DNA from 3 places in the Arthrobacter sp. Cza30 genome. Region 1 is predicted to be linked to each of the others. Evidence: riboswitches for the same ligand, from Rfam matches in the RefSeq annotation. Region 1 holds a riboswitch; each other region holds the start of a gene.

What was found. Region 1 has a riboswitch for thiamine pyrophosphate ahead of AC5RVZ_RS31140 (YkoF family thiamine/hydroxymethylpyrimidine-binding protein). Riboswitches for the same ligand answer to the same signal wherever they lie in the genome.
Region 2: another riboswitch for thiamine pyrophosphate. It lies ahead of AC5RVZ_RS06355 (ECF transporter S component); the one in region 1 lies ahead of AC5RVZ_RS31140 (YkoF family thiamine/hydroxymethylpyrimidine-binding protein).
Region 3: another riboswitch for thiamine pyrophosphate. It lies ahead of AC5RVZ_RS00925 (ECF transporter S component); the one in region 1 lies ahead of AC5RVZ_RS31140 (YkoF family thiamine/hydroxymethylpyrimidine-binding protein).

The regions. Positions count from the first base shown of each region.
Region 1 covers NZ_JBNHGA010000014.1:37,921-45,170, reverse strand. The annotation lists gene AC5RVZ_RS31150 (ABC transporter ATP-binding protein) at 1-462, opposite strand, end outside; gene AC5RVZ_RS31145 (ECF transporter S component) at 449-1,075, opposite strand; gene AC5RVZ_RS31140 (YkoF family thiamine/hydroxymethylpyrimidine-binding protein) at 1,092-1,763, opposite strand; TPP riboswitch at 1,796-1,906, opposite strand; gene AC5RVZ_RS31135 (adenylosuccinate synthase) at 2,073-3,362, opposite strand; gene AC5RVZ_RS31130 (DUF72 domain-containing protein) at 3,871-4,734, shown strand; gene AC5RVZ_RS31125 (hypothetical protein) at 4,824-5,402, shown strand; gene AC5RVZ_RS31120 (thymidine kinase) at 5,372-5,992, opposite strand; gene AC5RVZ_RS31115 (SRPBCC family protein) at 6,199-6,627, opposite strand; gene AC5RVZ_RS31110 (ArsR/SmtB family transcription factor) at 6,733-7,026, shown strand; gene AC5RVZ_RS31105 (VOC family protein) at 7,023-7,250, shown strand, end outside.
Region 2 covers NZ_JBNHGA010000002.1:231,635-238,884, reverse strand. The annotation lists gene AC5RVZ_RS06370 (MrpF/PhaF family protein) at 1-124, shown strand, start outside; gene mnhG (monovalent cation/H(+) antiporter subunit G) at 114-638, shown strand; gene AC5RVZ_RS06360 (DUF4235 domain-containing protein) at 748-1,008, opposite strand; TPP riboswitch at 1,178-1,311, shown strand; gene AC5RVZ_RS06355 (ECF transporter S component) at 1,354-1,974, shown strand; gene AC5RVZ_RS06350 (ABC transporter ATP-binding protein) at 1,983-3,500, shown strand; gene AC5RVZ_RS06345 (energy-coupling factor transporter transmembrane component T family protein) at 3,497-4,294, shown strand; gene AC5RVZ_RS06340 (zinc-dependent alcohol dehydrogenase) at 4,354-5,529, opposite strand; gene AC5RVZ_RS06335 (VOC family protein) at 5,699-6,064, opposite strand; gene AC5RVZ_RS06330 (aminodeoxychorismate lyase) at 6,125-6,997, opposite strand; gene cls (cardiolipin synthase) at 7,084-7,250, shown strand, end outside.
Region 3 covers NZ_JBNHGA010000001.1:222,624-229,873, reverse strand. The annotation lists gene AC5RVZ_RS00955 (SDR family NAD(P)-dependent oxidoreductase) at 1-19, opposite strand, end outside; gene AC5RVZ_RS00950 (DUF6790 family protein) at 124-711, opposite strand; gene AC5RVZ_RS00945 (phosphotransferase) at 975-1,700, shown strand; gene AC5RVZ_RS00940 (SRPBCC family protein) at 1,697-2,200, shown strand; gene AC5RVZ_RS00935 (energy-coupling factor transporter transmembrane component T family protein) at 2,220-3,017, opposite strand; gene AC5RVZ_RS00930 (ABC transporter ATP-binding protein) at 3,014-4,489, opposite strand; gene AC5RVZ_RS00925 (ECF transporter S component) at 4,491-5,135, opposite strand; TPP riboswitch at 5,126-5,237, opposite strand; gene AC5RVZ_RS00920 (D-alanyl-D-alanine carboxypeptidase family protein) at 5,276-6,937, shown strand; gene AC5RVZ_RS00915 (DnaJ domain-containing protein) at 6,975-7,250, opposite strand, start outside.

The DNA of each region.
Region 1 (7,250 bases):
CTGGCCTTCTCCGCCGGAGAGCTGGGCTGTCTGGCGGCCGCGGAGGCTGGCGGCACCAACCGAGGCCAGCGCGGCGTCGATCCGTGCCGATATTTCCTCCGGAGGCACCGCACGATTCTCGAGCGGCAGCGCCAGCTCCTGTTCGACGTCCGGGAGGCAGACCCCGGAGGAGGGATCCTGGGCCAGCACGCCGACGTGCCGGGAAAGCTCGGCGACCGAGGAATCGGTGGTGGCCACGCCGTTCACCGACACCGTGCCGGCCAGGGTGGCGACCACCGAGTGCGGAACCACCCCCGTGACCGCCTGCAGCAGGGTGGACTTTCCCGACCCGGAAGCCCCGAACACGATCAGGTGTTCCCCGGGCCCAAGCCGCAGCATGATGTTGCGCAGCACGGCTGTGTCCCGGCGGGGGAAGCCTACGGATACCTCATCGAGCTCCAGGACCGGGTCAGCGGTGCGCATCGGTTGTGCCCAGCCGGGCCCGGCCAATCGCGAAGTTGTCCACCACGCCGGTCTTCGCCAGCCCGTCGACGATGATCTTGCCCAGCAGCCCGCCCAGAATCACACCGGAGATCAGGTGGATGACCAGGCGGGTCCAGAACAAGTCCTGGCCGTACCAGCCGGACCGGAAGGCCGAATAGAAGAAGACCAGGCCGGCGCCGAACAGCCCGGACAGGGCGTAGGTAAGCCAGCCGTAGGAACGATAGCGGGTGGCCGCGAACGGGATCTCACTGCCAACGCCCTGGATGGCGGCCGCGACGAACAGCAGCGGACCGACGGCGGAGCCCAGGAACACCACCTCTATCACCGAGGCCAAAACCTCGGCCAGGACACCGGCGAAGGGACGCTGGACGATGGCGATGGCGATCGGAGCCACCAGGAGCCAGCTTCCGGCCAGGAAGTGCTGCGATAGGTCTCCGGCCGGACCCATCAGCAGGGACAGGGCGGTCCAGGCCTGGACGAAGACCCAGTAGAGGAAACCGAAGACGACGCCCAGGACAACCAGGAGGACGAGGTCCTTTAGGGTCCAGGCACCGCGCGGGAGGGCATGCTGCTGCGACGACGATGATGGCATGACTGGTCCTTCCGCTTCAGGAGGCGCTGGGGCTGTTGATGGAGAGCGTGGCGTGGGTCGTCACGTGCTGGACGGACCGGCCCACCAGTATCCAGCCGGCGGCAATGGTCTGCAGCACCTGGGCGACGTCGCCGTCCAGGCGGGTGACGAAGTGCTCCGCCTGCACCGCGACACCCGTGGACTTCGCGTAGTCGATGGCGGCGTAGATATCGCGCATGTGGTCCGCCGAGGAACCGCCGGTACCGCCGTCGGCCAGGGGATAAAGCGCCCAGTCGGCGGCGGCCTCGATTCCCGTGGGTTCCAGTTCCGGGATCTCGGAGTACAGGGCCGCGCCGCCCTCGGGTATCTCGCAGCTGACGCCGCCCGGGCAGCCCCGGGACAGGAGCACGGAGGCCGAGACATGTGCCCCGGTGCGTCCCGCCGCGGCAATGACCTGGCTCAGGTAGCGCAGCACATCCTGCTCGGTGCCGGTCAGGTAGGTGCTCACCTTGCCGGTCTGCACGTCGAGGCCGGTGGAGTCGGCCTGGTCCAGTGCCGCCAGGATGACGTCGGCGTAGTTGTCGGCCATGACCGCCAGGGTCAATCTCGCGCCCACGCCGAACTCGCGGGGAGTGGCGGTGAACTTGTCGCTGCCGACGGCAGCAGTGGGGGTGTTCGTCGCTGTGACGATCGAGTCTGATGTTCGCATGTCGCGCCCTTAGGTTCGTTAAACGGGGCACGGGTAGTAAAGAGTCAACGTCCCTGCGCTGGCATGATCCAGATCAGGTTCGACGGTCGAAACTTGAGAAGTTTCCTCTCAGCCCGGCTCACCGGACTCCCGTGTTGCCCACGAGTCTAACCCATCGCGCGCGGTAGAGGCGAAAGGTTTCAACGGCCTGAAAGGGGCTGTGAAGGCTGGGATGCGACGGGGCGCGGACATCACTGCCCGCGCCCCGCGCTCGTCATCCAGCGGGGACGGCCCGACGCCGAACCGGACGCACCGCCGTCGTTGGTCCTGCTATTCGTTGATCAGGTCCCGCACCACGATGGTCTGGTCGCGGTCGGGGCCAACGCCGATGGCGGAAAACCGGGTGCCGGAGAGTTTTTCGAGCGCCAGCACGTAGTTGCGGGCGTTCTCGGGCAGGTCTTCCAGGGTCCTGGCGCCGGTGATGTCCTCGGTCCAGCCCTCGAAGTACTCGAAGATCGGCTTGGCGTGGTGGAACTCAGTCTGGGTCATCGGCATTTCGTCGTGCCGGATGCCGTCCACGTCGTAGGCGACGCAGACCGGGATCTGTTCGATGCCGGTGAGGACGTCCAGCTTGGTCACGAAGTAGTCCGTGAAGCCGTTGACGCGGGCGGCGTGGCGGGCCAGCACGGCGTCGTACCAGCCGCAGCGCCGCGGCCGGCCGGTGTTCACGCCGAACTCCCCGCCCTTCTTCTGCAGGTACTCGCCCATGTCGTCGAACAGCTCGGTGGGGAACGGCCCGGCGCCCACGCGGGTGGTGTACGCCTTGATGATGCCCACGACGCGGTTGATCCGGGTGGGGCCGATGCCCGAGCCCACGGACGCGCCGCCGGCGGTCGGGTTGGAGGAGGTCACGAACGGGTAGGTGCCGTGGTCCACGTCCAGGAACGTTGCCTGGCCGCCCTCCATCAGCACGACCTTGCCCTCGTCCAGCGCCTTATTCAGCACGTAGGTGGAGTCGATGACCATCGGGCGCAGCCGCTCGGCGAAGGAGAGGAAGTACTCCACGACCTCCTCGACGTGCACGTCCCGGCGGTTGTACACCTTGACGAGCAGTTCGTTCTTCTGCCGCAGCGAGCCTTCGACCTTCTGCCGCAGGATCGATTCGTCGAACACGTCCTGCACGCGGATGCCCAGCCGGGCCACCTTGTCCATGTAGGCGGGGCCGATGCCGCGGCCGGTGGTGCCGATCGCGCGCTTGCCCAGGAAGCGTTCGGTCACCTTGTCCATGGTCTGGTGGAACGGGGCCACCAGGTGGGCGTTGGCGGAGACGCGCAGCCGCGAGGTGTCCGCGCCGCGGGCCTCGAGCCCGTCGATCTCCTCGAAGAGGGCCTCAAGGTTGACCACGCAGCCGTTGCCGATGATCGGAGTGGCGTTGGGGGACAGGATGCCGGCCGGCAACAGCTTCAGCTCGTACTTCTCCCCGCCGACGACGACGGTGTGCCCGGCGTTGTTGCCGCCGTTCGGCTTAACCACGTAATCCACGCGGCCGCCGAGCAGGTCGGTAGCCTTGCCTTTTCCTTCGTCGCCCCACTGGGCTCCGACGATCACAATTGCTGGCATGGGATCCTCCCCCATTCGATGCGGCGGAAGCCCCGGACAGACTGCACATCAAGGAGCCGCTGCCGCGCATGAGAACGCCCCTCACTCCGGATGGAGTATTTGGGGCTCTTACCCGCCAAGTTTAGCGGATGGGCCTCAATCGACCGGAATCCGCGCGGCCGGATTCGGTTTCGGGGCCGAAACCGGTGCGCGGTGGCGGGCCCGGCGGCTCCCGGGAGCGCAGACGTCGCTCGAGGGTCGCGACCGGGAGCGCGTCCGCAGCCCCTCCGGCTCCCGGTGAACAGACGTCGAACGACGTCGAGCTCGGCCGAAACCGGGACGCCGCGTCGAGTGGCGGGAAGTTGCAGCGAAACTGCCCGTAAACCTGCATCTTCTCGCCACTCGAAATAGCGAAGGCTCTCGTGCCCGGTTACGGCAGCGCTTCAACGGACACGCAACGCCCCACAGCACGACGGCGGAGGGCGGCTTGCTCTGGCCTGCACCGCCGGGGCCGGGTAGCCTGCGGGACATGGCCGCCTCTCACCCGATGGCACGGATCGGCATTTCCGGCTGGCGATACCCGCGCTGGCGCGGCACGTTTTACCCGAAGGGACTGCCCCAGCGCCGCGAGCTGGAGTATGCCTCCGGCCGCCTGAATTCAGTCGAAATCAATGGCACGTTCTATTCGCTGCAGCGCCCCTCCAGCTTCCGGCAGTGGCACGCCGAGACGCCTCCGGACTTCGTGTTCGCGGTCAAGGGCGGGCGGTACATCACCCACATGAAGGGCCTGAAGGACGTCCGGGACGCCTTGGCGAATTTCTACGCATCGGGAATCCTGGGCCTGGGCGAAAAGCTCGGACCGTTCCTGTGGCAGCTGCCCGAACGCGCCAACTACGACGCCGAGGTGATGGAGAAGTTCTTGGTCCAGCTGCCGCGCAGCACGCACGCGGCCGCCGCCTTGGCCGCCGGGCACACCGACCTGATGAAGGACAGGACCTGGATTCCCGACGACGGCGCCGACCGGCCGCTGCGCCACGCCCTCGAGATCCGCAGCACCACGTTCATCAACGAGGAGTTCTACGACCAGCTGCGCCGGCATAACACTGCCCTGGTGCTGGCCGACAGCGCCGGAAAGTGGCCGATGTTGGACGAGATCACGGCCGACTTCGCCTACGTCCGGCTGCACGGAAAGGACGAACTCTACGTCAGCGGTTACCGGGACGAAGACCTGGACCGGCTGGCCTCGACGGTCGGCGGATGGCTGGACGGGTCGGGCTGCCCCGACGGCGCGGGCCGGGATGCCTACGTGTACTTCGACAACGACGTCAAGGTCCACGCACCGTTCAACGCGATCGGGCTGGCCGAACGGCTGGGCCTGCCCCGCGGCCCCTGACGCCGTGCCGTTCCCGCGCGGCATACTGGACACTGTTACGGGCAGCCCGGAGCCCCGTCAGCGCCTACCCACTACTGATCGAGGAAGCCTTGACAACGCCCCAGCTGACCAGCACAACAGCTATCCTGTCGCGGGCCGTCCGGGACCTCCAGGAGTTCGCGGAACATCCTGCCGATTATCTCGAAGACCTGTATGAGAATGCGGAGGCGGCAGCCCGAACCTGGCTGCGCGTGGGCGAAACCAATCGCTTCCAGTACAACGACGGCGTCGTCAGCTTGGCGTGGCAGGGCACACCGCTGCTCGGCGCACCCATCTGGGACGACGTCTGTGGGATCTGGCGGGGCCTGGTTGGGGTGGCTGCGGACTATTTGGCTACCGGGCGGGGCGAGACGCTGCTTCCAGACCAGCCCGTACCGGTAGTGCTGGAGCGAATCCGCGGCGGAGCGCTGCTCAGGATTGGAGACGCGGCCGTCCGCGTGGATCCGGCGGTCTTCAACCTAGAGCTCTTGGCCGAGGCTGAGCGCTTCTGGCAATGGACCGTGCTGCACGGCATCCCGGTGGAGGCGCCGGACGCCCTTCAGGAGATCGCCCGGGCAAGGACCGCACTGAGCCCTGAACGGTCAGGAGGCCCTCAGACCTACAGTTCGCCGCCGGAGGCCTCGAGGTAGCAGGTGCCGCAGAGCGATTCGTACCAGACGTCCTCGCCGTCGATGGCGACCTGCTCGCCGTCGAACACAATCTCCCCGCCCACGCGGCGCGTGTTGAAGACTGCCTTGCGGCCGCAGCGGCAGATGGTCTTCAGCTCCTCGAGGGAGTGCGAGATTTCCAGCAGCCGCCGGGCCCCCGGGAAGGCCTGGGTGCGGAAGTCGGTGCGGATGCCGTAGGCCAGCACCGGCACGTTGTCCATCACCGCGATGCGGAACAGGTCGTCGATCTGCTCCGGCTCCAAGAACTGTGCCTCGTCCACCAGCAGGCAGGCCACCGGCTGCACGTCCACATGTTCCAGGAGGGCTTCGGGGTCCTCGCCGGCGGCCACCCGGCCGAAGTGTTCGCGCACGGATTCGCCCGGGCGGATCAGAAAGTCCACGTCCCGGGCCATGCCCAGCCGGGAGACGATCTTGCTGTCCCCCTTGGTGTCCATCTGCGGCTTGGCCAGCAGCACGCGCTGCCCGCGCTCCTCATAGTTGAAGGCTACCTGGAGCAGTCCGGTGGATTTGCCGGAGTTCATCGCCCCGTAGCGGAAGTAGAGCTTGGCCAACGCAGTCCTTTCAAGCGGTCCCAGCAGTCGATTCTACTGAGCCGGAAGCCGGGTGGGCGGCAGGAAGGTCGGCGCGCGGCTCCCGCGCAGCGCTTCGGCGGGGATCGCGGTGCAGGCTCCCATCGCAGCGCACGACCGGGATCGCGCGGCTCCCGCGCAGCGCACGACCGGACTCAACGCGGCTCCCGTGAAGGACACCACCGGGATCACGGTGCAGCTTCCGCGAATTGCTTGAAGCTGGCCAGCTGGCCGGAGTCGGCCTCCGCGATGGCCCGCCGGATCTGTTCTGCCATGGCGGCCAACTCCTCGCTGACCACCACGTCGGCGGTCAGCGTCAGCCGGGTCGCCCCGGCCTCGCCGTCCAGTTCATAGCGGTAGTCGGCCCGCACGTCCCCCTGCGACGAGGTGATGGTGATGCTGCGGCCGACGTCGAGCTCGGTCACCGTGCTGCTGCGGTCATGGCCCTGGGAGCGGAAGCTGATGGTTTGGCCGACCGCCAGCGGCCCATCGGCGTGCATCTCGTTCACGCCGGGCATCCATGCGGGCGCGGCAGCCCAATCCGTCAACAGCGCCCAGACTCGCGCCGGCGGCACAAAGACCTGCTCGGAGGCCGTGAATGCCGTGGTCGCACCCATACCTGCATCATGCCTGCCCGGCTGCCGCGGCGAAAGACCACTCGGCTGAGCGCCAAGAAAACCCGCCCCTTGATTGGCAACCTAAGGGTTGCCTATTATGGGCGGGTGGACACGGTCTTCCAAGCCTTAAGTCATCCGACTCGGCGGATTTTGCTGGACGAACTGGCCGCGCACAACGACCAGACGCTGTTCGAGCTGACCGTGCGCCTGATCAACAACCACCATCTCGCGATCACCCGTCAGGCTGTCACCAAGCATCTCGCGATCCTGCGCGAGGCCGGCCTGGTGACCGCCAGCAATCGTGGACGCACCACCATCCACCATCTGAACACCGCCCCGCTCACCCCCGCGAGGGAATGGCTAGCCAATCTCCCGCCGTCTTCGAAGGAATCATCATGATCATCACGACAACCAGCGTTTTTGTTGACGACCAGCAGAAAGCCCTGGAGTTTTACACCGAGAAGCTGGGGTTCCAGCTCAAGAACGATGTGCCAGTAGGCGACGACCGGTGGCTGACCGTTGTCTCACCCTCGGCCCCGGACGGCGTGGAACTGCTCCTGGAACCCTCCGGCCATCCGGCGGTCAAGCCGTTCAAGGAAGCCCTGGTCGCCGACGGCATCCCC
Region 2 (7,250 bases), on a different contig from region 1:
GGACATGGCCGCCGGCGGCCACATGAACAACCTGACACTGGTTGTCGTCATCAGCGTTGTCGGCTTCATCGGCTCGGTCGCCGTGGCTCGTTTCGTGACGGACGGGCGGCCCCGTGAACACTGACTTGATCCTCGACATCGGGACCGCCGTCTGCCTGATCGCCGGCGCGGGGATGTCCCTGGCCGCGGCCATCGGCCTGCTGCGGTTTCCGGACCTGCTCTCGCGGATGCACGCCGCCACGAAGCCGCAGGTCTTCGGCCTGCTGCTGCTGCTGACGGGACTGGGATTGCAGCTGCGCAGCTGGGTGGCGGTGCCCATACTCCTCATAGCCTGGCTGTTCCAGCTGCTGACCGTGCCGGTGTCCGCCCACATGGTGGGCCGGGCCGGCTACCGCACCAAACACCTGCGCAAGGAAATCCTCAGCGTGGACGACCTCGACGCGGTGGTGGAGGCGGCGGCGGAGGAAGATTCCGTGGCGTCATCCGATGACGCCATGCCTGCCGGTGCCGACACCGGCAGCCGTGCTGTCACCGGCGGCCAGGACGCCGGGAAGCCGGGGGAACGGCGAACCGCGGGGGCGGCGGCCGCTCCCGGGCGGACCGACCAGGACGACGCCGGGCCCGCGGACGCTCCGTAACCTGCCGGCCAAGGGGACCGGGCCGCGGGCGGGCGCCGGCGGCCGGGACCAGAACGCGATGGGGGACGGGCCCGCGGCCCGTCCCCCATCGGAATCCTCAAGGGACCGCTTAGACCATTTCCCGGGTCTTGTCGTAGCGGATGACCGCCTTGGCGGTGGCGCGCTTGGTCAGCACCTGGATCACCCGCGCCACGGTGCCGGACACCACGGCGAAGGCCACCGCCGCCCGCAGGCTGTTCTCCAGGTCATCGTCGCTCTTGGGCGCATCTTTTCCGGTGACCATCTTCCAGACAAGCCCCAGCAGCTGGCTGGCTGCCAGGCCCGCGCCGATACTCACCAGTGTGCCCAAGAGCCTCAACACAACGCTCATGCCCGCTCCCTTCCGGGGCCGCAGCCCCGTCTCAACTGCTGTTCCGGTTCCCAGCCTACTGCCCGGCACCCGCCGGGGCCGTAAGCCCTCGTGCATTTTCCCGGGGTCTGCGCCCGAATGCCCGCCGCTGCGGGCGAGTGTAGACTGGTACGTGCTGCCAGACAGCATCTAGTGACGACAGGGGAGCGTCCGACCGGCCGGTGCACACCGGAGACCGGGAGGGACGCTGAGAGTGCGGATAGACCGCAGACCCTCGAACCTGCTCCGGTTAGTACCGGCGAAGGGAGTCGAGTTCTCGGGGCGCGCCGCGTGGCCGCCCTCCCCTCCTGCAACCAGGAGGATTCCATGAGTACCGTTTCGAATGCACCCGCCACGCCCACCCCTGCCCGGAAGCAGCGTTACGGCTGGCGGGTGGTGGACATCGTCGTTGCCTCGGTGGTCGCCGTGGCCGTCGGCGTCATCTTCTGGGCCTGGTCGGCGGGCTGGCCGCTGATCGAGGGCCTGACCATAGCTTTCCCGCCTTCCGCCGGGCTGTACACCGGCGGCTGGCTGATGGCGGGCGTGCTGGGCGGGCTGATCATCCGCAAGCCCGGCGCCGCCATCTACTGCGAGATGCTGGCGGCGGTTGTCTCCGCGCTGCTGGGCACGAGCTTCGGCATGACCGTCCTGGTCTCCGGCCTGATCCAGGGCCTGGGCGCCGAGGTCGTCTTCCTGCTCTTTCTGTACCGCAGGTTTAATCTCGGCGTGGCGCTGCTGGCCGGCCTGGGCGCAGGCCTGGCGCTGTCGATCAGCGAGAACATCCTCTACAACATGCTGTGGGCCGCCGAATGGCAGCTCGCCTACGTGGGCTTCGCGGCCGTGTCCGGCGTGGTGATTGCCGGGCTGCTGCCGTGGCTGGCGGTCAGGGGCCTGGCGAAGACGGGTGCGCTGTCCTCCTTCGCCGCGGGACGCACGGCAGACGCCTGAGCCGTTTAATGGGAGCGCAGAGTACGACGGCGGCGCCCCGCCCGGTGCCCGTCCTCGCCGAGGGGTGGGGCTGGCGGCATGCCGGCCGCAAGGATCCGGCGGTGCGCGCGGCCAGTTTCAGCATCGCCCCGGGCGAACGGGTCCTGCTGCTGGGCGCCTCCGGGGCCGGCAAGTCCACGCTGCTGCACGCCATGGCCGGCGTCCTCGGCGACGAGGGCGAAGGCGAGGAGACCGGCCGGTTGAGCGTGGCGGGGGTGCGTCCCTCCGAGGCCCGCGGCCGGGCCGGCCTCGTGCTGCAGGATCCGGAGAGCCAGCTGGTGCTGGCCCGGGTCGGCGACGAGGTGGCCTTCGGGGCGGAGAACCTGTCGCTGCCGCGCGGGCTGATCTGGGACCGGGTCCGTGAATCCCTGGCCGATGTCGGCCTGGCCGTCCCGTTGGACCATCCCACGTCGGCGCTGTCCGGCGGCCAAAAACAGCGGCTGGCGCTGGCCTCGGTCCTGGCCATGCGGCCGGGGCTGCTGCTGCTGGATGAGCCGACGGCAAACCTGGACCCCGCCGGGGTGCGGGAAGTACGGGACGCCGTGGCCCGGGTGCTGGACCGCACCGGCGCCACCTTGGTGGTGGTCGAGCATCGGGTGGCGGTCTGGGCGGACGTCGTGGACCGCGTGATCGTGCTCGCGGCCGGCGGCGGCGTGCTGGCCGACGGGCCGCCGGACCAGGTGCTCGCCGAAGGCGCCACCCGCGCCCGGCTGATCGAGGCCGGCGTCTGGGTTCCCGGTCATACCCCGCGGCTGGAGCTGCCCGCGGCACCGGCCCCGGGCGGCCCGTTGCTGCGGGCGGCGGCACTGGACGTGTCGCGGAACCGGAAAGCCGCGCCGGTGCTGCGCGGGGTGGACCTGGACCTGTTGGCCGGGCAGGCCCTCAGCGTCACCGGCGCGAACGGTGCCGGCAAATCCACCCTGGCCCTCACCCTGGCCGGCCTGCTGGCACCCGCGGGAGGGGATCTCTCGGCGACGCCGGCGTTGCAGCGCGGTGCCGGCTTGTCCCCGGCGAAGTGGAAGTCCGCGCAGCTGGTGACCCGGATCGGCAGCGTTTTCCAGGAACCGGAACACCAGTTCCTCACCGGCACGGTGCTCGACGAACTGGAATTCGGCCCGCGCCGCGTGGCCAAACTGCCCGAGGCGAGCGTCCGGCGGCGGGTGGACACGATCGCCGAGCGGCTCCGGCTGACCCGCCTGCTGCAGGCCAACCCGTTCACCCTCTCCGGCGGGGAGAAACGCAGGCTGTCGGTAGCCACCATGCTGGCCACCGGCCCGGACATCCTGATGCTGGACGAGCCGACCTTCGGACAGGACGCCAACACCTGGGCCGAACTGGTCACGCTGCTGGCCGAGCTGGTGGCCGAGGGCCGGAGCGTAGTCTCGGTGACGCACGACGACGACTTCACCGCCGCGCTCGGCGGCGCCGGCGTCCGGGTGGCTGACGGCGGCGTCCGCCCGGCCCAGCCGCTTGGGAGGGCAGCATGAGTATGGACCTGATGAACCCCCGGCTGGCCGCCTCCCCGTTCAGCCGCGCCAACCCGGTATCGAAGCTGGCCGCCGCCGCCCTGGTCACCGTGGTGGTCATGCTCAGTGTGGACTGGGTCAGCGCCTCCGTGGTGCTGGCCGCGGAACTGTTGCTGATGCCCGTGCTGGGTGTCAGCCCGTGGCTGCTGCTGAAGCGAGGCTGGCCGCTGCTGGCGGCGTCTGCCGTCGGGGCCTGGGCAACGGCCTTGCTGGCCGAGAAGACCGGGGCCGTGCTGTTCCGGTTCGGTCCGCTGATCTTCACGGAGGACTCGGTGGCCGGCGGCGTTGCCATCGGCCTGCGGTCGCTCGCCGTTGCGCTGCCGGGCATTTTCCTGCTCCTGACGACCGACCCGACGGACCTGGCGGACGCCTTGGCGCAGAAGCTGAAGCTGCCCCACCGGTTCGTGCTGGGAGCGCTGGCCGCCATGCGGTTGGTGGGGCTGCTGGTGGAGGAATGGCGCACCCTCGGTTTGGCGCGCCGCGCCCGCGGTGTCGGGGCGGAGAACCGGCCGCTGGCCAAGGCGGGCGCGTTCGCGGGCCAGGCGTTCGGCCTGATCGTGCAGGCCATCCGCCGGGCCACCCGGCTGGCCGTCGCGATGGAGGCCCGCGGCTTCGGCGCCGGGCCCCGGACCTGGGCGCGCGAATCCACCTACAGCATGGTGGATGTGTGGGTGGTGCTGGGCGGGGCGGTCATCGCCGGCGCAGCCGCCGCTGCCGCGGTGGCCGCCGGGACCTGGAACTTCATCTTCGTGTGAACCGGTACGGGCGGACCCCGGCGATCCACGCCGGCCGGGGTCCGCCGATCCGTTCAGGACTACGGCTTGAGCACCACCTTGATGCAGCCGTCCTCCTTCTTCTGGAACTTCTCGTACATCTCCGGCGCCTGCTCCAGCGGAACCTGGTGGGTCGCCAGGTCGAGCACGCCCAGCGGGTCCGACGGGTGGTCGACCAGGGGCAGCAGATCGTCGATCCACCGCTTCACGTTGCACTGGCCCATCCGCAGCTGGAGCTGCTTGTCGAACATGGTCAGCATCGGCAGAGGGTCCTTCATCCCGCCGTACACGCCGCTGATCGAGATCGTGCCGCCGCGCCGGACGGCGTCGATCGCGGTGTAGAGCGCGTCGAGCCTGTCCACCCCTGCTGCCTCCATCGCCTTGCGGCCCACGGCGGACGGCAGCAGCCCCACCGCCTGGTGGACCGCGCCGGCCACGGGCGAGCCGTGCGCCTCCATGCCCACCGCGTCCACCACCGAGTCGGGCCCGCGGCCGCCCGTGCGCTCCCGCAGGTCGTCCGCGACGTCGCCGTGCAGGTCCAGCGTCTCGATGCCGTGGCGCTCCGCCATGGCCCGCCGCTCCGCGACGGGGTCCACCGCCAGCACCCGGTAGCCGAGGTGCCGGCCGATCCGGGCGGACATCTGGCCGATGGGGCCCAGGCCGAGCACGGCCAGGGAGCCGCCTTCCGGCGGGGCCGCGTACTGCACGGCCTGCCACGCGGTGGGCACCACATCGGAGAGGTACAGGTAGCGCTCGTCCTCACCGGCGTGGGGCACCTTGATGGGTCCGTAGTCCGCGTGCGGGACACGCAGGTACTCGGCCTGCCCGCCGGGCACCGAGCCGTAGAGCCTCGAGTAGCCCAGGAACTGGGCATTGTTGTTGTACTCGCGGACCTGGGTGGTCTCGCACTGGGACTGCAGGCCCTGTCGGCACATGAAGCAGTGGCCGCAGGAGACATTGAACGGGATGACCACCCGGTCCCCGGCCTTGATGTGGGTGACGGCCGAGCCGACCTCCTCAACGATCCCCATGGGCTCGTGTCCGATGATGTCGCCCTTGTCCATGAAGGGAGTGAGCACCTCGTAGAGGTGCAGGTCCGAGCCGCAGATTCCGGTCGAGGTGATCCGCACGATCGCGTCCGTGGGCTCCTGGATCCGCGGATCCGGGACCTCCTCCACGCTGACCGAACGCTTCCCTTGCCACGTCAGAGCCTTCATTGCCCTCCTTCTCTGGGGCTGCCGCCCCGGACGGAACGACAGCATGCTGATCATTTCGGTCCAATCGACCCTAACACTGCAGTAACGCGGTGGTCGAAGCGGGTCCCGATCCCGGAAGGCTCCTGTGCCGGGGGACGTTTTTCAGCAGGCAGATGGGCAGGAGGTCGTCCTACGCACCCACCAGGACGAAGACGTTGCCGTCGGGCGCACGCATCACGGCCACATGCCCCGACTCGGTGGCGAAGGGCGCCTCTATCCATTCCACTCCGCCGTCGGAAGACAGCTCCTCGTAGGCGCGTCGGACATCGCCAACGAACACTTCGACCTCGAGGCGCCGGTTGTCGGGGTTGTTGCTGAGGACGAGTTCGGAACTGTTCCCGTCCGGAAAGCGCATGCCGACCAGGGTCCAATCCTGTCCTGCCGGAGTCTTGCGGCTGATCCGCCAGGACTCCCGCATCCCAAGCCCGGCATAAAATCCGACGGAGGCCTCGACGTCGACCGTCGGAACGCAGACGCATTCAAGCTTCAGGAACATGGGCGGCGGCGCCTCGGAAGACCCGGTCGGGTCAGCGTCAAGCGCGATGTTCCTCACCGGCTACTCCCGGCTGCCCTGGGCCAGCAGGGCCGTTAGTTCCTGGGTCAGGTCGGGCGAGACGGGGATCTCCTTGCCGTCGATGCTCTTGACCGGGGCGAGCAGGCGGATGCTCGAAACCAGCCAGACGGCGTCGGCTTCGTAGAGGTCGTGCGGCTCCAGCGGACCGTAGCCGAGCCGCCACCCGGCGGCTTCTGCCGCCTTGAACAGCACCGACTGGGACGTGCCCGGCAGGATGCCGCTCTCCAGCAGCGGCGTCACCAGCGTCTTCACGCCGTCGCGCACCCGCGCCATCAGCACCGTGGAGGTGGGGCCTTCCAGCACGCGGCCGTCGCTGGACGTGAAGATGGCGTCGTCGGCGCCGTTCTTGTGCGCATAACGCAGCGCCGCCATGTTGACCGCGTAGGAGAGCGTCTTGGCCCCCATGAGCAGCCACGGGGCGCGCTCGGCCAGCGAGCTGTCGTACCCGCGGTCGAGCAGCAGCACGGAAATGCCGTCGGTCCGCTGGCGCCGCCCTGCCGCCGGCACCAGCGAAGCCTGGACCCAGGCCGTGGGCGCGGAGGAGCCTTCCACCCCGCGGGTCACCAGCAGCTTGATCACCAGTTCCTCGACCGGCGGGTGCTCGGCGATCGCCGTCGCGATGGCACGCTCCCAGGCCTCCGGGGAGGGAAGTTGCAGGTCCATGGCCCGGGCGGAGCTGGCCAGCCGGTCCAGATGCGCCTGCAGCTTGCGCGGGACCCCGTCGACTGCCAGCAGGGACTCGAAGATGCCGTCCCCGCGGGTGGCCCCGAGATCGGTGGCCATCAGCTGCGGCCGGGAGGCATCTGCGACGCGTCCAGCCTCGTGGGCAGGGTCCAAAAACACCAGAACTGTCATGGCTCCAGCTTAGTGAGTCTGCCCCCAAACGCCGGGTAGGCTGGGAGGATTGCGCCGGCACACGGCGGGAGGGGAGGAACAGCCGCGTGCTGTGGTCGTTTGCGGGGCTGGGCACATTCCCCGAGTGGGCTGTCGTGATTCTGGGCGTGGTCGATATGGCCATCCGCATCATCGCCCTGGGCGTGATTCCCGGGAACCGCCGCCCCAATACCGCCATGGCCTGGCTGCTGGCCATCTTCTTCATCCCGCTGAT
Region 3 (7,250 bases), on a different contig from region 1:
ACGCACCCGTGATGTCCATTCGTTCTCCTTCGAACCGGTATCGGGTTCCACCATACGTGGTACTGCGTTCCAGCACGCGCGGCATGCCTCACCCCACGCTACCGATGCGACCGCCCGGTCGGGTCAGCGGGCGTCGACCGGGTCCGCGAGGGCGTCCTCCTGCCGGAGGACGTCGCGCTCGCGGCGGGCGGCCGCGACGAAGCCCCAGAGGAAGACGAACCCGACCACGGGCAGCAGGATGTCGGTGTAGAGGATGCTTCCCGCGTTGCCCTGCGCCTGGTTGCCGCTGGTGACGAGCTGGTAGACGTGGCCGGCCGCGGCGCCCCACAGGAACAGCGCGGGCCCGAGCAGGGCGGCGAGCTTGACCACCCAGCCCTGCCGGTCCGGGAAGGCGAGGAAGCCCACGGCGGCGAAGCCGAGGCTCGCGAAGGCGACCTCCAGCTGGAACGGGCTCTGCTCCCAGCCGATGATCTCGGCCGTGAAATCTCCGAAGACGCTGTGCATGACGAAGTTGTAGAGGTAGCTGACCCCCACCGACAGCAGCAGGAAGTGGTTGAGCAGCTTCTCCCACACATCGGCCGGTGAGAGCTCGCCGGTCCGACGCTTGCGCCTGAGCATCCCGATGCCGGCGGTGATCAGGCCGAGCAGCAGCAGCGTGACGGTGAAGTTGGACAGCACGAGAGTGATGGTGTTCGCGATGACGGATTCCATGGACGTCCTTCCGACAGTCCCCCTGACGACCACGGCGGGTGCCGCGATTGCACTGTACTGGCCGTCCCGCCGGGGAACGACGATGACAAGGGGCGTCGGCCTGACTCGAATGAGCCCCACCCCTCCCCCGACCCCGTCGACGACGTGTGCTCTCGCCGAGACCGCATGTCGCGCACGCCCGCAGCGTGCGGTCTCGGCGAGGAGATACGGTCTCGGCGATGGGGCAGCCGGAATGAGCGGACGCGGCAGGGCAGGATGGACCCGTGTCGATCCCGATCGAGCCGGTCGCCGTGCCCGAGGTGGTGCGGAAGCTCGCCCGCGGGGCGCGCCTCGAACCGGTGTGGCGCAACGACTACGGCGGTCTGACATTCCGCACGGACGATGGTCGCTACATCAAGCACGGCCCGCGCAACGCCGAGTCCTCGTTCGCCGGCGAGGCTGCTCGCCTTGCCTGGGCCGCACCCTACGCGCGTGTGCCGTCGCCGCTGGAGCTGGGCGGTGACGACACGCACGAGTGGCTCGTGACGGGCGCACTGACCGGGCGGTCGGCGGTGGACCCGCGCTGGGTCGCCGAGCCCGAGCTCGCCGTGCGCGCGGTCGGCGAGGGCCTGCGCGCCCTGCATGATGCGCTTCCGGTGGCCGACTGCCCCTACGACTGGTCGGTGCCCGCGCGGATCGCGAACGCCGAGCGCCGAGGCATCCGGATGCCGGCAGCGCTGCGCGAGGCGCCTCCGATCGACCGGCTCGTGGTCTGCCATGGCGACGCCTGCTGCCCCAACACCCTCATCGGGGACGATGGTCGATGGAGCGGGCATGTCGACTTCGGCACGCTGGGCGTCGCGGACCGCTGGGCCGACATCGCGGTGGCGTCGATGTCGACGGCATGGGACTATGGCGACGGATGGGAGGACGCCCTCATCGAGGCGTATGGGATCGAGCCCGACCCCGTGCGTCTGTCGTACTACCGAGAGCTCTGGAACGCGACATGACGACCATCACCGGAACCGTCGCCAAGATCGACGGCGACCCCCACCTCGTGATCCTTCGGCGCTTCCGCGCCACCCCCGAGGAGGTGTGGCGCGAGCTGACCGAGTCCGACCGGCTCGAGCGCTGGATCGGCCGGTGGGAAGGCGACCCGAGAACCGGCGGCGTGACGTTCTTCATGACGGCGGAGGGAGCGGATGCCGAGCCCGAGGAGTACACGATCCTCGAGTGCGATCCGCCCCGTCGCTTCGCCGGCGACACGTCGCAGGCCGGCGGCGCGTGGCACCTGTGGTTCGAGCTCGCCCAGCAGGACGGCGACACCATCCTGACCTTCGGCCAGCGGCTGAACCCCAGTGAGGACGTCGGGACGATCGGGCCCGGCTGGGAGTACTACCTCGACCGCCTCGTCGCCGCTCAGGCGGGGCTCGACGCGGACTCGGTGCGGTGGGACGACTACTTCCCCGCGCTGCAGCCGGCGTACGAGGAGCTCGTGGCCGCCGACTGATCGCGCGGGGGGCGCGACGTCACGACCATACGAAACGGAACGATCCGGCAGCGACCGCTGCGCCGATCGCGATCGCCATGATCGCCACGCCGCCTCCGAGCGCCGCGAGGTCGCGCGCTCCGAGCCGTGAGGGACGCGACCACGTGCGCGGGATCCCCGAGCCGAAGCCGCGCGCCTCCATCGCCATCGCGAGCTTCGTGCCCCGGCGCACGGCGAACACGAGCAGCACGAAGGCCATGGAGAAGAAGCGGCGCACCGCGCCGGTGTCCCCCACGCCCCGCGCGCGACGGGCGAGGTCCATGCTGCGCCAGTCGTCGAGGAAGAGACCGAGGGTGCGCGTGCCGGCGAGCACGCCGAGCACGAACCGGCTGGGGAGTCTCGCGATCTGCGCGAGCGCATCGGCGAGATCGGTGGGGTCGGTGCGTCCGAACAGCAGGATCGTCGGCAGTCCCAGCGCGAGGACGCGCACGCACACCGCGAGGGCGAGCGCGATGGAGTCGTCGCTGATCGTGGCGTACCAGAACGACCAGTGCACCGTTCCACCGGGCTCGGCGTACAGCAGCATGCTGACACCGGCCACCGGCGCGAAGATGAGGATCGGCAGCATCCGCTTCGTCACCGTCGATACCGGCAGACCCGTCAGCGGGATGCAGCACAGCTGGAGGGCGATCGCGGCCAGGGCGCTCACGACATCGATCGAGGCGAGGAGCGGGATCGACAGCACGAGGGCCAGCACGATCTTGGTCACCGGGTTCACGCCGTCGAGCCACGGGGTGACAGGCGACCGGCTCTCGGTGCGGACTTGCACCGCGGTCACGGCATGCTCCCCGCCGGGACGGCGGTTCCCAGGTCGATGCGGTGGCCGCCGAGGTGGTGCCGGACCTCCTCGTCGTGCGTGACGGCGACGACGCTCGTGCCCGAGGCGATCTGGGCCTGCAGGAGGCGCACCAGCTCGATCCAGCCGCGGCGATCCTGACCGAAGGTGGGCTCGTCGAGAACGATCACCGGCGGCGCGTCGGCGAGCGCGGTCGCCACCGACAGCCGACGCTTCTGGCCACCCGACAGCGTGAACGGGTTGGCCGCCGCGAGCGGTGCCAGGTGCAGCCGCTCGAGCAGGTCGTCCACGATCGCGGCCACCGCCGGCGCGTTCAGGCCCCGGGAGCGCGGACCGATCGCGAGCTCGTCCCGCACGGTCGAGGCGAGGAACTGGTGCTCGGGCTCCTGGAACACCGTGCCGATGCGGGTCAGCAGCTCGCGGGACTTCCAGCGCGAGGGGCGCCGGCCGGACCGCGCCGCGAGCTCGGGTGCGGCGATCACCTCCCCGGCCGCCTCGGGCAGGAGCCCCGCGAGCGTCAGGGCGAGCGTGGACTTGCCCGCTCCGTTCGGGCCGGTGACGACCGTCGCGGCGGCACGGGGGACGCGCACGTCCAGTCCTTCGCGCACGACGGCGCGTCCGTCGCGCGAGATGGACAGAGCGGATGCCTCCAGCACGGCGTCGGCGGCCGGCGCGGCCGGGTGCAGCACCGGCAGCTCGAGCGGATGCCCCGGCACCCACACGCCCGCCGACGCCAGCGTCGCGCCGTGGCGGGCGAACACCTCGTCAGGTCGGCCGTCGGCGAGGAGGCCGCCCTCGGCACCCACGACCAGCACGCGATCCATGAGGTCGACCCATACCGGGGTGCGGTGCTCGATGACCACGAGGGTCGCACCGGTCTCCGCCACGGCGCGCGCCACGGATTCCCGCACGTCGCGAACGCCCTCGGGATCGAGGTTGGCGGTCGGTTCGTCCAGAAGCAGCACGCCGGGACGCATGGCCAGCACCCCGGCCAGAGCCAGTCGCTGCTTCTGCCCGCCCGACAGGGCCTTCGTCGGATGCGTCAGCGGCACGCGGAGCCCGACCGCGTCGAGCGCCTCGCGCACGCGCGCCGGGATCTCGGCCGCCGGGACGCCGAGGTTCTCGCAGCCGAACGCGACGTCGTCACCGACACGTGAGAGCACCACCCCGGCGTCCGGATCCTGCAGCACGAGCCCCACACGACCGCGCTGCGCTTCGGCGCGGTGGCCGTCGACGAGCAGCGAGCCGGTCTCGTCGCCTTCGTCGGCACCGCCGAGAAGGCCCGCGATGCCGGCGAGCAGCGTCGATTTGCCCGCACCGGACGCGCCGAGCAGCAGCACGCGCTCGCCGGGCTCGATCGTGAAGGACACATCGCGCACGGCCGGTGCACGACGCCCGGCGTAGCGCCATCCCCAGCCCGCCGCCGTGATGCGGGCCGGGCGGGTGGTCGGCATGTCAGACCTCGCGGCGCGCTTCGCGTCCGGCCGCGAAGCGGTTCAGCGCCCCCGTCGCCGCGAGCGCCCGCACCGCGGCCCATCCGACGACGCCGGCGAGCACCGCCCCGGACGCCAGCACCGACCCGAGGTAGATGAGGTTGAACTCCAGCGTCTTCAGGATGTTCGGCGAGCTGCCGTAGAACAGCTCGAAGATCCACGCGGCCGCAGCGGCGCCCGCGCCGGCGAGGATCGCCACCGGAAGAGTGAACCGCCGGTACAGGAACAGCGCGAAGATGAGCTCCGCGCCGAGCCCCTGCACGAGGCCGGAGAGAACAGTGGACACGCCCCACACGTTCCCGATGAGCATCGACACGATCGCGGCGATCACCTCGACCAGCAGCGCGGCTCCCGGCTTGCGGATGACCAGGCCGCCGATCACGCCGCCGATGAGCCAGATGCCCACGGCGATCCCGCCGAGGCCGGGGGTCAAGCCGTCCATCGCGGTGAACCAGGCATAGCCGACGGTGTTCCAGGCCCAGAACACCAGGCCCAGGGCGACGCCGAGGACGGCGGCCACCACGATGTCGACGACGCGCCAGCGGTAGCGGTTCGTCGGGGTCTTCCCGCCGCGAGCGGAGTCGACGGTGGACGTGGACGTGTGCATATGAACTCCTCCCTGCGCCGGCATGATCCGGATCAGGTTCGACGGTCGAAGCGTGGATCGCTTCCTCTCAGCCCGGCTCACCGGACTCCCGTGGTTGTGGCCTCGAGTATACCGCCGCGCGTGCGGGGTATCTTGAGCGAGTGACACTGGACGACGCTCCCCCGCGCACGCGCCGCGAACGGCGCGCGCGGACGGGTGCGATCCCGGTCCTGTCCGGCGACGCGGCGCAGGGAGAGGCGGCCCCGCCCCGGCAGTCGGACACCGCGGACACCGCGCATCCGGCGCGCAGCGCGGCGCCCGCCGCTGCCGGCGACACCGGGCTCACCGTCGCGTCGCCGCCGGTGCCGGCGGCGACGGCCACCGACACCGCCACGGACGCCTCGATCGGCACCGGCTCCCTCTCGGCACCCGAGTCCCCCGCCGGCGCCGCCACCGCGGCGTTCCGGCCCGCCGAGGTCGTCAGCCGGCCTCGGGCATTGGCGTGGGTCGACGGGAGCACTGTCGGCCGGATGCCGGCTCCGGGCGACCTCACCGCGGCAGCGAGTCCCTACGTGCCCGTCGAGAAGGACCTGCTCGCGAACGCGCCGCGCCGCTCGCCGCTGCGAGCGGGGGTCATCGCCCCGGTGGCGGTCATCGCGGGCCTCCTCGGCGCCTACTCCGGCACCACGCTCCTGTGGCCGCTGCACGCGGTCGCGCCCACCGTGACCGCCGTGCAGGTGCAGCCGGCGGCGGCGCCGGCGGCCGCGCTGACGTGGCCTGCCGAAGGCAGTGCGGCGGTGGCGGTGGACGGCTTCCCCGGCGCCGTGGCCTCCGCGACGGACCCCGACGCGATCGCGAGCATCACCAAGGTCGTGACGGCGCTGGTCGTCCTCGACGAGATGCCGCTGTCGCCCGGCGAGCAGGGTCCGGAGTTCCGCTTCACCGCCGCCGACAGCACCCGCTACTGGCAGTACCGTGCGAACGGCGAGTCGGCGCTCGACGTTCCCGTCGGGGGCGTCCTGACGCAGTATCAGATGCTCGAAGGCATGCTGATCGGCTCGGCGAACAACTACGCCGACCGTCTGGCGCAGAACCTCTGGCCCTCGGATGCCGTCTTCGCGTCCGCTGCTCGCGCGTGGCTGGAGTCGCACGGTGTCCCCGGCGTGACGGTCGTGGAGCCGACCGGCATGGACCCGGGCAATGCCGCCAGCCCGGAGGCGCTCATCGCCCTCGCGCAGAAGGCGCTGGCCAATCCCGTCATCGCCGAGATCGTGGCGAAGCCGTCGGTGCAGCTGCCCGGCGCCGGACTCGTCGAGAACACCAACGGCCTCCTCGCCGACCCGGGCGTCCTGGGCATCAAGACCGGCACGCTCGACGCGTGGAACCTGCTGTCGGCCAAGGACGTCGCGATCGGCGACACCACCGTGCGTCTGTTCGCGTCGGTGCTCGGCCAGCCGGACGACGCTGCGCGGCTCGCCGCCAGCCGGGATCTCTACGCCCAGCTGGAGCAGGACCTGCAGCTGGAGCCGTCGGTGACGGAGGGCAGCGTCGCAGGGTACGTCGAGACGCGGTGGGGCGAGAAGGTCGAGATCGTCACCGCCGAGGACGCGTCGGTGGTGCTGTGGAACGGGCAGGCGGGCACCGTCACGACCACCTTCGACCTCGGCGACGACCGCGACGCCGGTGAGACGGTCGGCTCCCTCGATGTCGCCGGCCCGGTCGACACCGCGACGGTGGACCTCCGGCTCGCGGACGACGTCGCCGACCCGTCGCCGTGGTGGCGACTCACCCATCCGCTGGACCTGTTCGGCCTGAACGACTGACGAGGGGTTCCCTCGTTCCGCCGGCGGTTTTCGGACGTCAGGCGAAGCGCACGGTCTGCTGCAGGCGGGTGCGCACGTCGAAGACCTCGTTGCCGCCGATGTCGCGGGCGCCGGTGATCCCGCGCCGCAGCACGGTGGCCAGGGCGCTGCGGGAGACCACCGCGACGCGCACCCCGCGCACCTTGCCGATCTCCTCGATCGCATCCAGCACGTCGTCATCGGGGAGCACGACGATCGCGCCGCTGAAGCGGACCCCTGCGGCCCGCGCGATCACCCGCATCCGTGCGAGCAGCTGCGCGACCGGGGCACCGGG